3 regions of the Fodinicurvata sp. EGI_FJ10296 genome follow, and region 3 is predicted to be linked to each of the others. Evidence: riboswitches for the same ligand, from Rfam matches in the RefSeq annotation. Region 3 holds a riboswitch; each other region holds the start of a gene.
The links. Region 3 has a riboswitch for thiamine pyrophosphate ahead of thiO (glycine oxidase ThiO). Riboswitches for the same ligand answer to the same signal wherever they lie in the genome.
Positions count from the first base shown of each region.

Region 1: another riboswitch for thiamine pyrophosphate. It lies ahead of thiB (thiamine ABC transporter substrate binding subunit); the one in region 3 lies ahead of thiO (glycine oxidase ThiO).
Region 2: another riboswitch for thiamine pyrophosphate. It lies ahead of ABZ728_RS00775 (ABC transporter substrate-binding protein); the one in region 3 lies ahead of thiO (glycine oxidase ThiO).

Region 1 covers NZ_JBFCVL010000005.1:263,727-267,918, reverse strand. The annotation lists gene thiP (thiamine/thiamine pyrophosphate ABC transporter permease) at 1-936, opposite strand, end outside; gene thiB (thiamine ABC transporter substrate binding subunit) at 912-1,964, opposite strand; TPP riboswitch at 2,085-2,185, opposite strand; gene ABZ728_RS12570 (acetoin utilization protein AcuC) at 2,324-3,463, shown strand; gene ABZ728_RS12565 (DUF192 domain-containing protein) at 3,508-3,987, shown strand; gene ABZ728_RS12560 (SOS response-associated peptidase) at 4,029-4,192, shown strand, end outside.
Region 2 covers NZ_JBFCVL010000001.1:177,276-181,467, forward strand. The annotation lists gene ABZ728_RS00770 (ATP-binding cassette domain-containing protein) at 1-176, opposite strand, end outside; gene ABZ728_RS00775 (ABC transporter substrate-binding protein) at 173-1,135, opposite strand; TPP riboswitch at 1,326-1,427, opposite strand; gene ABZ728_RS00780 (ABC transporter ATP-binding protein) at 1,683-2,714, opposite strand; gene ABZ728_RS00785 (ABC transporter ATP-binding protein) at 2,707-3,690, opposite strand; gene ABZ728_RS00790 (ABC transporter permease) at 3,687-4,192, opposite strand, start outside.
Region 3 covers NZ_JBFCVL010000006.1:310,500-314,691, reverse strand. The annotation lists gene ABZ728_RS15115 (folate-binding protein) at 1-208, shown strand, start outside; gene ABZ728_RS15110 (hypothetical protein) at 318-869, shown strand; gene ABZ728_RS15105 (hypothetical protein) at 974-1,315, shown strand; TPP riboswitch at 1,344-1,451, shown strand; gene thiO (glycine oxidase ThiO) at 1,619-2,632, shown strand; gene thiS (sulfur carrier protein ThiS) at 2,629-2,826, shown strand; gene ABZ728_RS15090 (thiazole synthase) at 2,830-3,597, shown strand; gene ABZ728_RS15085 (thiamine phosphate synthase) at 3,594-4,192, shown strand, end outside.

The DNA of each region.
Region 1 (4,192 bases), on a different contig from region 3:
CAGCGGCGCTAGCAGAACCACGGCGCCCACCATGATCGCGGCACCGTCGACCAGCCGTGACGGCATCGCCCGGCCATCGAAGCGGACGGCGGGCCGGCCCGCTGGCGGCGTATCCGGCAATGCGGTGAAAAGACGTGCGGCGCCGATTGCCAGGGCGCCGCAAAATGCGACCTGGATGATGGCCAGCGCGGAAACCCGAGGCAGATCGAAATCGAATCGCAGGGCCTGATAGATCGCGACTTCGATGGTCGCATTCGGGGGTCCGCCGCCCAGCACCAGCACCACGGAGAAGCTGGTGAAGCACAGCAGAAACACAAGCGCGAATAGCCCCGGCGCGGCCTGACGCACGACCGGCCATTCCACCAGGCAGAAAGTCTGGATCTCCGACGCGCCCAGTTGCCCGGCGAGCCGCCAGGATTCCGCCGGAACCGACTCCCAGGCCTGTAAAAGAATGCGGGCGGCGAACGGCATGTTGAAGAAGATATGGGCGATCAATATGCCCTGCAGTCCGTAGACGTCGAACCTGCCCTGCAGGCCCAGCTGCTCAAGCCCGGCGTTCAGCCATCCCGATCGGCCGTAGATGGCCACGATCCCCAGCACGCCGACGATGGTCGGGATCACCATTGGCAGACCCAGAATGCGGATGAACGGCTTGCGGCCGGGAAAACGGCGCCGATGGATGGCCCGCGCGACCGGGATTGCCAGTCCGACGCTGAGAACTGCGGACAGGAACGCCTGAACGACGGTGAAGACGACGATCGACCGGATATAGCCATCGGTGAAGGGGAAATGCCCGCGGGGATCGCCGCCCGCCATCAGCATGCCGGCAATGGCGCCGCCGACAATCGTGGCGACGATCGAGAGAGCGAGCGCCGCGGGCCACCAGAGCGCGGCGGCCCGAGCGGTCCGGTTCAACGGCTCATGCCGTCGAGCCATTCGTCGACCCAGTCGGATCGGTTGTCGCGCACCGTCTCGGGATCGAACAGCAGCGCCTCGGAGGGGTGGATGAGATTGTCGAAGGCCGCGGGCAATGCGACATCGTCATTTCGGACCGGATACATCCAGTTCGTTACCGGAAGGATGGACTGTGCGTCTTCGGAAGTCAGATATTCCAGAAACGAGCGGGCGAGTTCGGGATGATCGCTCGTGTTCGTCGCCGCGGCGACCTCGATCTGCATGTAGTGGCCTTCGTCGAATGCCGCCGCCCGATAGCGGTCGGTTTCCTCGGCCACGATGTGATAGGCGGGCGACGTGCTGTAACTGAGCACCAGCGGCGCTTCGCCTTCCTGGAACAGGCCGTATGCTTCGCTCCAGCCGCTGGTGACCGTAACAATGCGATCGCGCATGACCGCCCAGGCGTCCCCGGCGTCGTCGCCATAAACCGCCTTGACCCATAGCAGCAGGCCCAGCCCCGGCGTGCTGGTGCGCGGATCCTGGATCAGCAGTTCGAGATCGCTTTCCTCGACCAGGGCGCGCAGCGATGCGGGCGGTGTTTCCACCGACTGACTGTCATAGACGAAGGCAAAATAGCCCCAGTCGAACGGCACGAAGACATCGTCGCTCCAATCGATCGGCAGATCCAGATCATCGAGCTGCTGGCCGTGGGGGATCAACAGATCCAGTTCGCGCGCTTCCGCAATCAGGTTCATGTCCAGTCCAAGGACGACATCGGCATTCGTCGACGGCCCTTCGAGCCGCATTCGGCTCAGCAGGGCGACGCCATCATCAACGGCGACGTATGAGACAGTGCAGCCGCAAATTTCTTCGAACCCGCTCTTGATCTGCGGACCCGGCCCCCATTCGGTATCGAAAGAGGAATAGGTGTAGACGGTCAGGGTCGGCCGATCGTCTGCCAAAGCGTTGGCGCTGGCGGTCATCAGCAGGGCCATCCCGAAGGCGATTCCCGGGGCCAACCTCAGGGCAGCGGCTGCCGGCACACGGCAGCGGACGGTCAAGGCGTTCATCCCGATGGTCCTTTTGGTATTCCGGCCGCTATCCGGCCCTTGTTCGGGCCCGTGTCAGCGATGGGCGGGAATACGGAAAACCGGACGGCCAACATCAGCGGACCGTGCGCCCCACTTAGCGGGGGATTCCGTCCCATTTCCCTTCGCCGGCATGACCCGGATCAGGTTCGTGGGGTTAAGGTGTTAGCCTCTCTCAGCCGACGGCACCCCCTTGAGACCTGAGCAGACCTAAGCAATCACCCCAATGGCGTCAAGCCTCGGAAGAAGAAGCTCATCGGGCCAGAATGCAGTGTGGACCGGCAAACGATGCGCCGCCGTCACGATTGACGGCGGCCTTCCCGGACGCTACGTCGGCTTCCATGTCAGCCACAATGTCGGGCCCGATGTGCGTTTCTCCGCTATTCCTCGGCAGTGAAATCTACCGCCATTCATCCTATGGTCCCAAGCATCCGCTGGCGATCCCCCGGGTCTCGACGGCGATCGATCTCTGCCGGGCGATGGGATGGCTGCCGCAGGACCAATACGCCGACAGCCCGGTGGCCTCCGCCGATGATCTGGCGCGCTATCATGACGCTGCCTATATCGAGGCGCTGCAACATGCAGAACGCGATCAGCAGATTGATGCCGAGCGCCGGGCCCGCCACAATATCGGCGGCGTCGAGAACCCCATTTTCGCCGAGATCTTTTCCCGCCCCGCCACCGCTGCCGGCGCCAGCCTGCTTGCGGCCGACCGGCTCGTGGCGACGCCGGGGGTTGTCTTCAGTCCCGCCGGTGGCACCCATCACGGCCGGCCGGACAGGGCGAGCGGTTTTTGCTATGTGAACGACCCCGTGCTGGCGATCCTGCGGTTTCTGGATCGCGGGATCGAGCGGATCGCCTATGTCGATGTCGATGCCCATCACGGCGACGGCGTTCAGGACGCATTCAGCAACGACGACCGCGTACTGACACTGTCGGTTCACGAGGAAAAACGCTGGCCGTTTACCGGGACGGTCGATGACCGCGCTGGCGGCTTGGCGCGCAATCTTCCCCTGCCGCGCGGTTTCAATGACGACGAGATGGCGCTGGTTCTGGACGTCATGCTGGTGCCGCTGGTCAGCGGCTTCGACCCGCAAGTCGTGGTCCTTCAATGTGGTGCGGACGCACTGGAAGACGATCCGCTCAGCCGCCTCTCGTTGTCCAACAATGCCTTGTGGAATGTCGTTCGCGCGCTGCGGCCGCTTGCACCGCGGTTCATGGTGCTCGGCGGTGGCGGCTATAACCCCTGGACGGTCGGCCGTTGCTGGGCCGGCATATGGGCGATTCTCAACGACATTCCCGTACCCGGCCCGCAGGAGACGCCGGCCGCAGCGGCGGCCGTGCTGTCCGGCCTTTCGTGGTCGCGGTCGCGCGGCCGGGATCCGGAACGTGCATGGCTTTCCACGATCGCCGACCGTCCCCGGCCCGGGCCGATCCGCGAAACCATCCGCGACCGCCTTGGCATCGTCATGAAGCCGTGATCCCATGACACTATTAGTCCCGACCCACTGCCGGAGCCCTGTTGATGCCTAAGAAGTTATTCGTTCTGCTGGCCTTTCTGGTCCTGCCCCTGGGCGCGCACCCGGCGGCCGCGCAGTCGCCGAACGACCGTCCCGACTTCGAACGTGACACATTGCAGATCGAAACCGCCTCCGGCCGGACCTTCGATTTCACGGTCGAACTGGCGACGACGCCGCGAGAACGGTCTTACGGCCTGATGTTCGTGGAGGATATGCCGGCCGACCACGGCATGCTGTTCCTGTTCGACGATGTCGCGCCGCGCAGTTTCTGGATGCGCAACACGCGCATTTCGCTCGATATGCTGTTCATCGATCCTGAAGGTGAGATCATCAACATCGCGGCGCGAGCGGTGCCAGGCGACGAGCGGTCAGGGCAGTATACATCCGATGGACCGGCTGCGGCAGTGCTGGAAATCAACGGTGGCCTTGCCAACATGATCGGGATCGCTGCCGGCGACCGTGTCGTTCACGGAGCCTTTGAATAGGCTCCGGGCGGCATAGCGAGATGAAAAGAGCTTGATCGACGATGTGCGGCCGATATGTGATCACGAGCCCTGAGCGGGCGCTGCGCGAGGCCTTCGATCTCGATGGTGTCATTACCGGGATCAGCCCACGCTACAATGTCGCGCCAGGGCAAACGGTGCCAATCGTGGTGTCGATGGTCGGGCCGGAGGATCCGCAGGATGGCGG
Region 2 (4,192 bases), on a different contig from region 3:
GTTTCCAGCCCGGCCATCACGCGCAGCAGCGTCGATTTCCCGACCCCGGACGCGCCCAGCAGGCTCGTCCAGCGCCCCGGCGGCAGGTCGAGGGTCAGGGCGGAAAACAACCGCCCCTCGCCGACGAAACCCGCCCCGGTCAGCGTAAGTCCCGGGGCGGACGTTTCTGGAATCATGGTCGCGTCACGTCGATCGCCATCTGATCGACGGAATGCTGTTCGGGGATCATTCCGGCCTCGAACAGAAACGCCTCGAACCCGGCGTATCGGCCGTAATCCAGCGCTGCCGGACGGCTGGCGAAGCGCGGATAGGTGTCGCCCCAGGCGCGGGAATTGAGCTCGTTGTCCAGCTCCGACGAGGTCGCCGCGAAGATGTCCCAGGCCTCCTCCGGGTTGTTGAGAATGTAATGCGTCGCCCGCTCCGTCGCGGTCAGGAAACGCTGAATCGCGTCGGGGTCCATCGTGTCGGGATTGGCCACATAGATCAGCTCGTCATAGGCGGGAATGCCTTCTTCCTCGGGGTAGAAGCAGCGCCCCTCCACGCCCTCGATATCGAGCTGGTTCAGTTCGAAATTGCGAAAGGCGCCGATCACGCCATCGACCTGACCGCTCATCAGCGCCGGGGAGATCGACCAGCCGATGTTGATCTGCTCGACATCGTCGCCGCCCAGGCCGTGATGGGCGAGCATGGCGTCGAGCATGACCTCCTGCACGCCGGCCACGGCAAAGCCGACCTTGCCGCCGGCGAGATCGGCAACACTCTCTACGGGGCCGTCGGCAAGGACCAGCAGGCAGGTCAGCGGTGTGGAAACGAGCGTGCCGACCCGCACCAGCGGCAGGTCCTGATGCAGGTTGAGATGAAGCTGGGGCTGATAGGAGACGGCGATATCCGCCCGCCCGGCAGCGACCATGCGCGGCGGGTCGGTCGGATCGGCCGGCGCGGTCACCTCGACCTCCAGCCCGGCATCCGCGAAATAGCCGAGTTCTTGTGCCAGGATGACTGGACCGTGATCGGGGTTCACGAACCAGTCCAGAACCAGATCGAGCTGGTCCTGAGCGGTGGCGGGCGTGGCGAGCGCCAGCGCGCCGACGAAGCCCAAAGCCGGCGCGAGCGTTTTAGCCGTAATCGCATTCATGAGTGTGGTCCATCCGTCGCAAAATGTGAGTGCGATCCGGACCGTGTGAGCGGAACCCCTGTTCGCGCCGGTGGCAGGCATCACGCGCGGCGCCTTCAAGAACTCTGTCTTGCATGCGGCAAACGTCACCCGTCTCTCCTTTGCGTTCCTGGGGTCCGCGCGAAGAGACAGGTGGTCAGATGACGAAGATGTCGTCGAAATACCCGTTCCCTACGCCGGTATTGCCCGGATCAGGTTCGATGGGTTGGCGGATCACGCCTCTCAGCCCTTGTGGGCACCCCAACGGTGATGACGATGGTAATTAATTCAGGCGTCGTTCGCAAGGCGGGCTTTGCAGGTCCGGCAAGACCGGGGCCCACAACATTAACGTTCTCACGGAAATTGTTGACCCCGGATGGCGCTTCGCGCCTCCGGGGAATAGAAAGGAGAACGGCGGCAAGAAGAATCCCACTGTCCCGGACGCGATGCGGCACGAAGTGACGCGTCGCAGAGCCGGGACCCACACCATCAACGTTCTCGCGGAGCGTGTCGCCCCCGAAAAGCGCGTTCACTCCGGCAGGTGGCAGGCGACGCGGCGACCGTCGGCGCGGGGGGTGAGAAGCGGGCGTTCGGCGGCGCAGATGCCGCCATCGATGATCTTCGGGCAGCGCGGGTGAAAGGGGCAGCCGCTGGGCACGTTGGTGGCGCTGGGAATGTCGCCCTGAATCGCCTCCAGTTTCAGCCCGCCCGCCTCGACGCGCGGCACGCCCGCCAGCAGCGCGCCGGTATAGGGATGCATGGGTTCGGAGAAGATGCGCGCGGTCTCGCCGGTTTCCACGATCCGGCCCAGATACATCACCGCCACCTGCTCGCACAGATACCGCACCACCGACAGATCGTGCGAGATGAAGACATAGGTCAGCCCCAGATCGCGGCGCAATTGCTGCAGGAATTCCAGGATCTGCGCCTGAACGGAGACATCCAGCGCCGATGTCGGTTCGTCCAGGATGATCAGCCGGGGGTCGAGGGCGACCGCCCGCGCAATGCAGACACGCTGCTTCTGGCCGCCCGACAGTTCATGCGGATAGCGGTACATGAAAATGCGCGGCAGTCCGACGATGTCCAGCAGCCGCTGGACGCGCGCGATCAGCTTCTGCCCGCGCGTACCGTCCTGCACGATGATCGGTTCGGCAATCGCATCGAAGATCGTGTGCCGGCTGTTGAGCGACGAATGCGGGTTCTGAAACACGATCTGGATTTCCCGGCGCAGGCGGCGCATTTCCTCGCCCTTCAGCGTCGTGATGTCCCGGCCGTCATAGCGGATCGACCCCGCCGTCGGCTCGATCAGGCGCAGCAACAGCCGGGCCACCGTCGATTTGCCCGAGCCGGATTCGCCCACTACGCCCATGGCCGTGCCTTTGGCGATGTCGAAGTCGACATCATCGACCGCCCGCACGATCTGCGGCGTTTGCCACGGCTTGTTGCGAAACGGAAAGTGCTTGGACAGCCCCCGAACCTGAACGAAGGCGCCGGTATCGCCGGCGTGATCGGGCTCGTGCGGATCGGGCCGGGTCGGGTCAAGCGGGGCAGTGTCAGGCATGATGGCAGGCCACTTCGTGATCGTCGGCCAATCGGCGCAGTTCGGGTTTCTCCCGGCGGCACAGGTCGGTCGCGCGCTCGCAGCGCGGGTTGAACCGGCACCCCGTGGGCGGGTCGAGCAGGTCGGGGATCGACCCGGGTATGCTTTTCAGCGTCACCTCGGCCTTGTCCATGCTGGGCAGCGCGGCCAGAAGCCCCTGGGTATAGGGATGACGCGGTGCGGTCAGCAACTCGGCGGTCGGCGCTTCCTCGACCATATTCCCGGAGTACATCACCCCGATGCGGCGGCACACGGCGGCCACCGCGCCGAAGTCGTGGCTGATCATGATCACCGACAGCCCAAGCCGATCGACCAGATCGGCGATCAGCGACAGGATCTGCGCCTGAATGGTCACGTCCAGCGCCGTCGTCGGCTCGTCGGCGATCAGAAGCTGCGGCTCGCCGGACAGGGCCATGGCGATCAGCACCCGCTGGCGCATGCCGCCGGAGAGCTGATGGGGATAATTACGCAGCAGCCGTTCCGCATCGGGCAAGCGCACCTTGGTCAACAGTTCGACCGACCGCTCGCGGATTTCTACCCTGGAGGGCTTGGCGCGCCCCATCGCCGCCGCATCGGCCCGGATCACGTCGGCCATCTGCTGGCCGACGCTGAGAACCGGGTTCAGAAAGGTCATGGGGTCCTGGAAGATCATGGCGATGCGCGCACCGCGCAGCCGCCGCCACCGTCGTTCCGACATCCCCAGCAATTCCTGCCCGTCGAAGCGGATGCTGCCCCCGGCGATCCGGGCGGGCGGGCTGGGCAACAGGCCTAGAAGACTTTTCGCCAGCACCGATTTGCCGCAACCGGTCTCGCCGACAATGCCCAGCGTTTCGCCCTGCCTGACGGTAAGGTCGATACCGTCCAGCACGCGGATGCGGCCGTCGAAGGTGTCGAAGTCGAGCTTGTAGTCCTCCACGGTCAGTAGCGGATCGCTCATCGGCCGCGGCTCCTTGGATCGAGAATGTCGCGCAGCCCGTCGCCGAACAGGTTGAAGCCGAGAACGGTGAGATAGATTGCCAGCCCCGGAAACAGCGAATACCACCACCAATCGGGCATATAGGTGCGCGCGATCGAGATCATCGCGCCCCATTCCGGCGCCGGCGGGCTGGCGCCCAGCCCGATGAAGCCCAGACCGGCGGCTGCCAGAATGGCCATGCCCATATCCATGCTGGCCTTGACGATGATCGGCGACGCGCAATTCGGCAGGATGTGGTGGAACAGGATGCGCGGCGTGCGCGCGCCGGCCGCGCGGGCCGATTCCACGAACAGCTCTTCCTTCAGCGACAGCGTCTTGCTTTCCACCAGCCGGACATAGCCGGGCCACCAGACCAGCGCCAGCGCGATGACGCAGTTCGTGATCCCCGGCCCCAGGGACGCGACGATCGCCAGCGCCAGCACCAGCGCGGGCACGCCCAGAAAGATGTCGGTGATGCGCATGA
Region 3 (4,192 bases):
CAAACGCCGGCTGGTACCACTACGGTTCGCCGACGGCACGCCGCCGGAGATAGGCGCCGAGATCACAAAAGACGGCAGCGTCGTCGGCGACATCCGCAGCGCGGCCGGCGATCTGGTGCTGGCCAGTGTCAAACTGGCCGCACTCGACGGCGATGGTCCGCCGCTGAGGGTGGGCGACACAGTCCTGGAACCGCTGCCTACACCATAGTGGGTACCACGACTTGGGCGTCTTTGCAGCGCCGACCGGATGCTATAATCCATCACAGACGAGCAGCTCGGCACCATTAATCTTTCGCGGTTGATCGGGGCTCAGTTCGATGGAGTTCTACACATTTCTGGTCATCGCCGGCGTATTGGCGATTGCGGCGATCGCCGTCATCGGCGGTGTGATAGAGTTGCTGCGACAGCGCGTGTTGGTCGACTCCGAGACCAGGGCGGTGATCGGTATTTCAATTCCCGGCCTCGGCGATTTCAGCACCAATTATCCCTCTCTGGGCGCCATTGCGCTCGGCTTGCTGATGTGCTTTGGAACGATCGTCTGGATCAGCAACGAGCCGGCGCAAATCCCCGTTACGGCGACGGTCACCGTGACCAATCCCGCCCTTCACGCCGACAGCGAGTCCGACCTGTTTCTCAGTGTCGTGCCGCAGCGGTACCGCCGATCGGTCATCGGCAACCAACTCGACACGCCGGTGCGCATCGACCTCTCTGTCGATGACGGCGAGGATTATGTCGCGATCGTACGCAGTTCGGTGAAAGATGCCGAAGACGGTGTCGCGTACCAGGGGCTTGCATCAGGCCCTATCAATATCAGCAATAGCGATGGCACTGTTTCCGGCGAATACGAATCAGTGTTGAGGGTGAGATGAGGCCGGCAGCATCCACACCGAGACTGCTTTTCGCATGCCTTTGCGCCATAACGCTCCTCACAGGACCGGCCCACAGTGACAATGCGGGCGTTTCGGGCAAATGGTTGACCATCGACGGCGAGCCATTCTCGAACGTGCCGATCACGATCGTCGGGACGACCAGTCGGGGTGACGAGATTTCGACATTTTCAGTGACGGACGAGGATGGCGAATTCCGGATCCACAACTTGCCGGCCGGTCAGTATCAGGCGATCCCTGCCTGGGATCATGACGCGGCCGTACCCTTCTCGGTCGCCGACCAGCCCTGGTACCGACCTTGGGCGAAGGCAGAAGCCGTCGACCTTGGCGAGGTCACCGTGAATATCGAATCGACCGAACTCCCGGATGCGCCCGCCGATCCCCCCGGCGCAGCCACCGGAGACGATGGATCGCGCAACGACCCTTGACAGAACCCTTAGACTTGTTAGCGTCTGATCTCGTACCCAGGGGAGTTCCGGCAGGGAACTGAGAGGCTACCGGCGTAGCGACCCTTTGAACCTGATCCAGTTCATGCTGGCGTAGGGATGGATGGGGCCGCCTCGACGGCCGGGCAGGCATCTCCCGGCCCCCCAAGGCACCGAAATTGCGGCCTGTTCGATCACCCGCTTTGAAACTGGATCTCCAACGCAACGTCGTTCAGGAGACCCATGACAGATGGCGCAGAAGTCCAGGCTACGCGGCGGCCCTTATGTGCTCGCCGACCCACCGCAATGAGCAGGCCTGACGCCGAAGTGGTGGGTGCCGGCGTCGCCGGCCTTACCGCCGCGCTCACGCTGGCCGAGCGCGGTGCCCGGGTGACCGTCTACGACCGGTCGACTACTCTGGGCGCCGAGGCGGCATCGTGGCTGGCGGGCGGCATGCTGGCCCCCTGGTGCGAGATGGAGTCCGCCGACGCCTCGATCGTTGCGCCGGGACTGGCAGCGATCGACTGGTGGGCCGAGCGGGTGCCGGAGCTGCGCCGGACCGGTACGCTCGTCGTCGCGCCGGCTCGCGATGCAGCCGACCTTAAACGCTTCTTGCGGATGACGCGTACAGGCGTCGAACTGGATGCCGAGGGGGTGGCAGCGCTGGAACCCGAACTGGCCGACCGGTTCCGCCGCGGCATCCATTATGCCGGCGAGGCGTGGCTCGACCCGCGCCGCGCGCTCGCCGCACTGGCCGACCGGGTCGTGAACCTGGGCGGCGAGATCCGACTGGGCACGGCCGCCGATCCGAGCGACCTCGCCGCCGATACCATCGTCGACTGCCGCGGCATTGCCGCCGCCGACGGCACCACGCCAGCCGGTCGCGGCCTCCGCAGCGTCCGGGGCGAGATGTTTCTCTTGCATGCGCCCGAGGTCACCCTGCATCGGGCGGTGCGGCTGCTTCATCCCCGCATCCCCTTGTATATCGTGCCGAGGGGAGACCATGTTTTCATGATCGGGGCAACCATGATCGAGAGCGATTCAAGCCGGCCCATGACGCTGAGATCCGCGGTCGACCTGCTGAACGCCGCCTATGCCGTCCATCCCGGATTCGCCGAGGCCTCGATCCTGGAACAGGGCGCAGGACGGCGGCCGGCCTATGCCGACAATCTGCCGCGCGTCGAGCGCCATGGGCGCCTCGTGTCGATCAACGGCTTCTACCGTCACGGCTTCCTGCTGGCACCATCTTTGGCCGAGAAAGCCGCCGACATGATCATGGATACCGCCGACACAACACACAGCATTGGACCGTCAACATGAGAGTGATCGTCAACGGCGAACCCGCCGAGGTTAGTGCCGAAACCCTTGAGGCGGCACTGGTGGAACTGAAATACGGTGATATGACCGTGGCCACAGCCCTCAATCAGGGTTTCGTACCGGCACCCCAGCGGTCGGCAACGCCGCTGAAAGACGGCGACCGGATCGAAGTGATTGCCCCAATGAGCGGAGGCTGATCGATGGATGTTTACGGCCGCACCCTCGGCTCGCGCTTTCTGCTCGGGACGGCGCAGTACCCCTCGCCCACTGTGCTGCAATCCGCAGTCAGGGCGTCGCGCACGGAAATGGTCACGGTCTCGTTGCGGCGCGAAGCGGCGGGGCAGCGGGCGGGGCAGGAGTTCTGGTCGCTGATCCGCTCGTTGGGCGTACAGGTGCTGCCCAACACCGCCGGGTGCCATTCGGTGAAGGAGGCCGTGACGACCGCCCAGATGGCGCGCGAGGTGTTCGACACGCCGCTGATCAAGCTGGAAGTGATCGGCGAGACCGATACCCTGCAGCCCGATCTCTTCGGGCTGGTCGAGGCCGCGCGCATCCTGACCGACGAAGGTTTCGAGGTTCTGCCATATACGACGGAGGATCTGGTCGCAGCGGAACGGCTGATGGATGCCGGCTGCCGCGTTCTGATGCCGTGGGGGGCGCCGATCGGCTCGGCACAGGGCCTGAACAACGTCCACGGCCTGCGGTCGATGCGCGCGCACTTCCCGGACACGACATTGATCATCGACGCCGGTATCGGCCGGCCGTCCCACGCCGTCGCCGCCATGGAACTGGGCTATGACGGCGTGCTGCTGAATACTGCCGTCGCCAAGGCCGAGGATCCGGTGCGCATGGCTGAAGCGTTCGCCCTTGCGATCGAAGCCGGGCGCACGGGTTTCGAGGCCGGCGCGATGGAACCGCGCGACATGGCCGCTGCCTCCACCCCTGTATTCGGAAGGGCCATCCTGTGAAGTCGAAACGTCCCCTCGATCCGTTCTACCTGATCGTCGACACCGCCGCCTGGGTTGAACGGCTGGTACCGTTGGGCGTCAGGATGATCCAGTTGCGGACCAAGAGCGACAATGAGGATTTCCTGCGGCGCGAGATCCGCCGCGCGCGCGATATCTGCGCCAGCCACGGCTGCCAGTTGATCGTCAACGACCACTGGCGACTGGCGATCGAGGAAGGCTGCGATTACGTTCATCTGGGGCAGGAAGATCTGGCCGAGGCCGATCTGGGTGCCATCCAGGACGCCGGGCTGTCGCTGGGCATCAGCACCCATGATGACGACGAGTTGGAGACCGCGCTGAAGGCCGAGCCGGACTACATCGCCCTTGGCCCGGTCTGGCCGACGATCCTGAAATCGATGAAATGGGCGCCCCAGACCCCGGCCCGGCTGACCGAATGGAAATCGCGCATCGGGGATATCCCGCTGGTTGCGATCGGCGGCCTGTCGGTGGAGCGCCTGGATCAGGTATTCGACGCCGGCGCCGACATCGCCGCCGTCGTCACCGACATCACGCGCAACGACGACCCCACCGCCCGCACCCTGGCCTGGATCAGAGC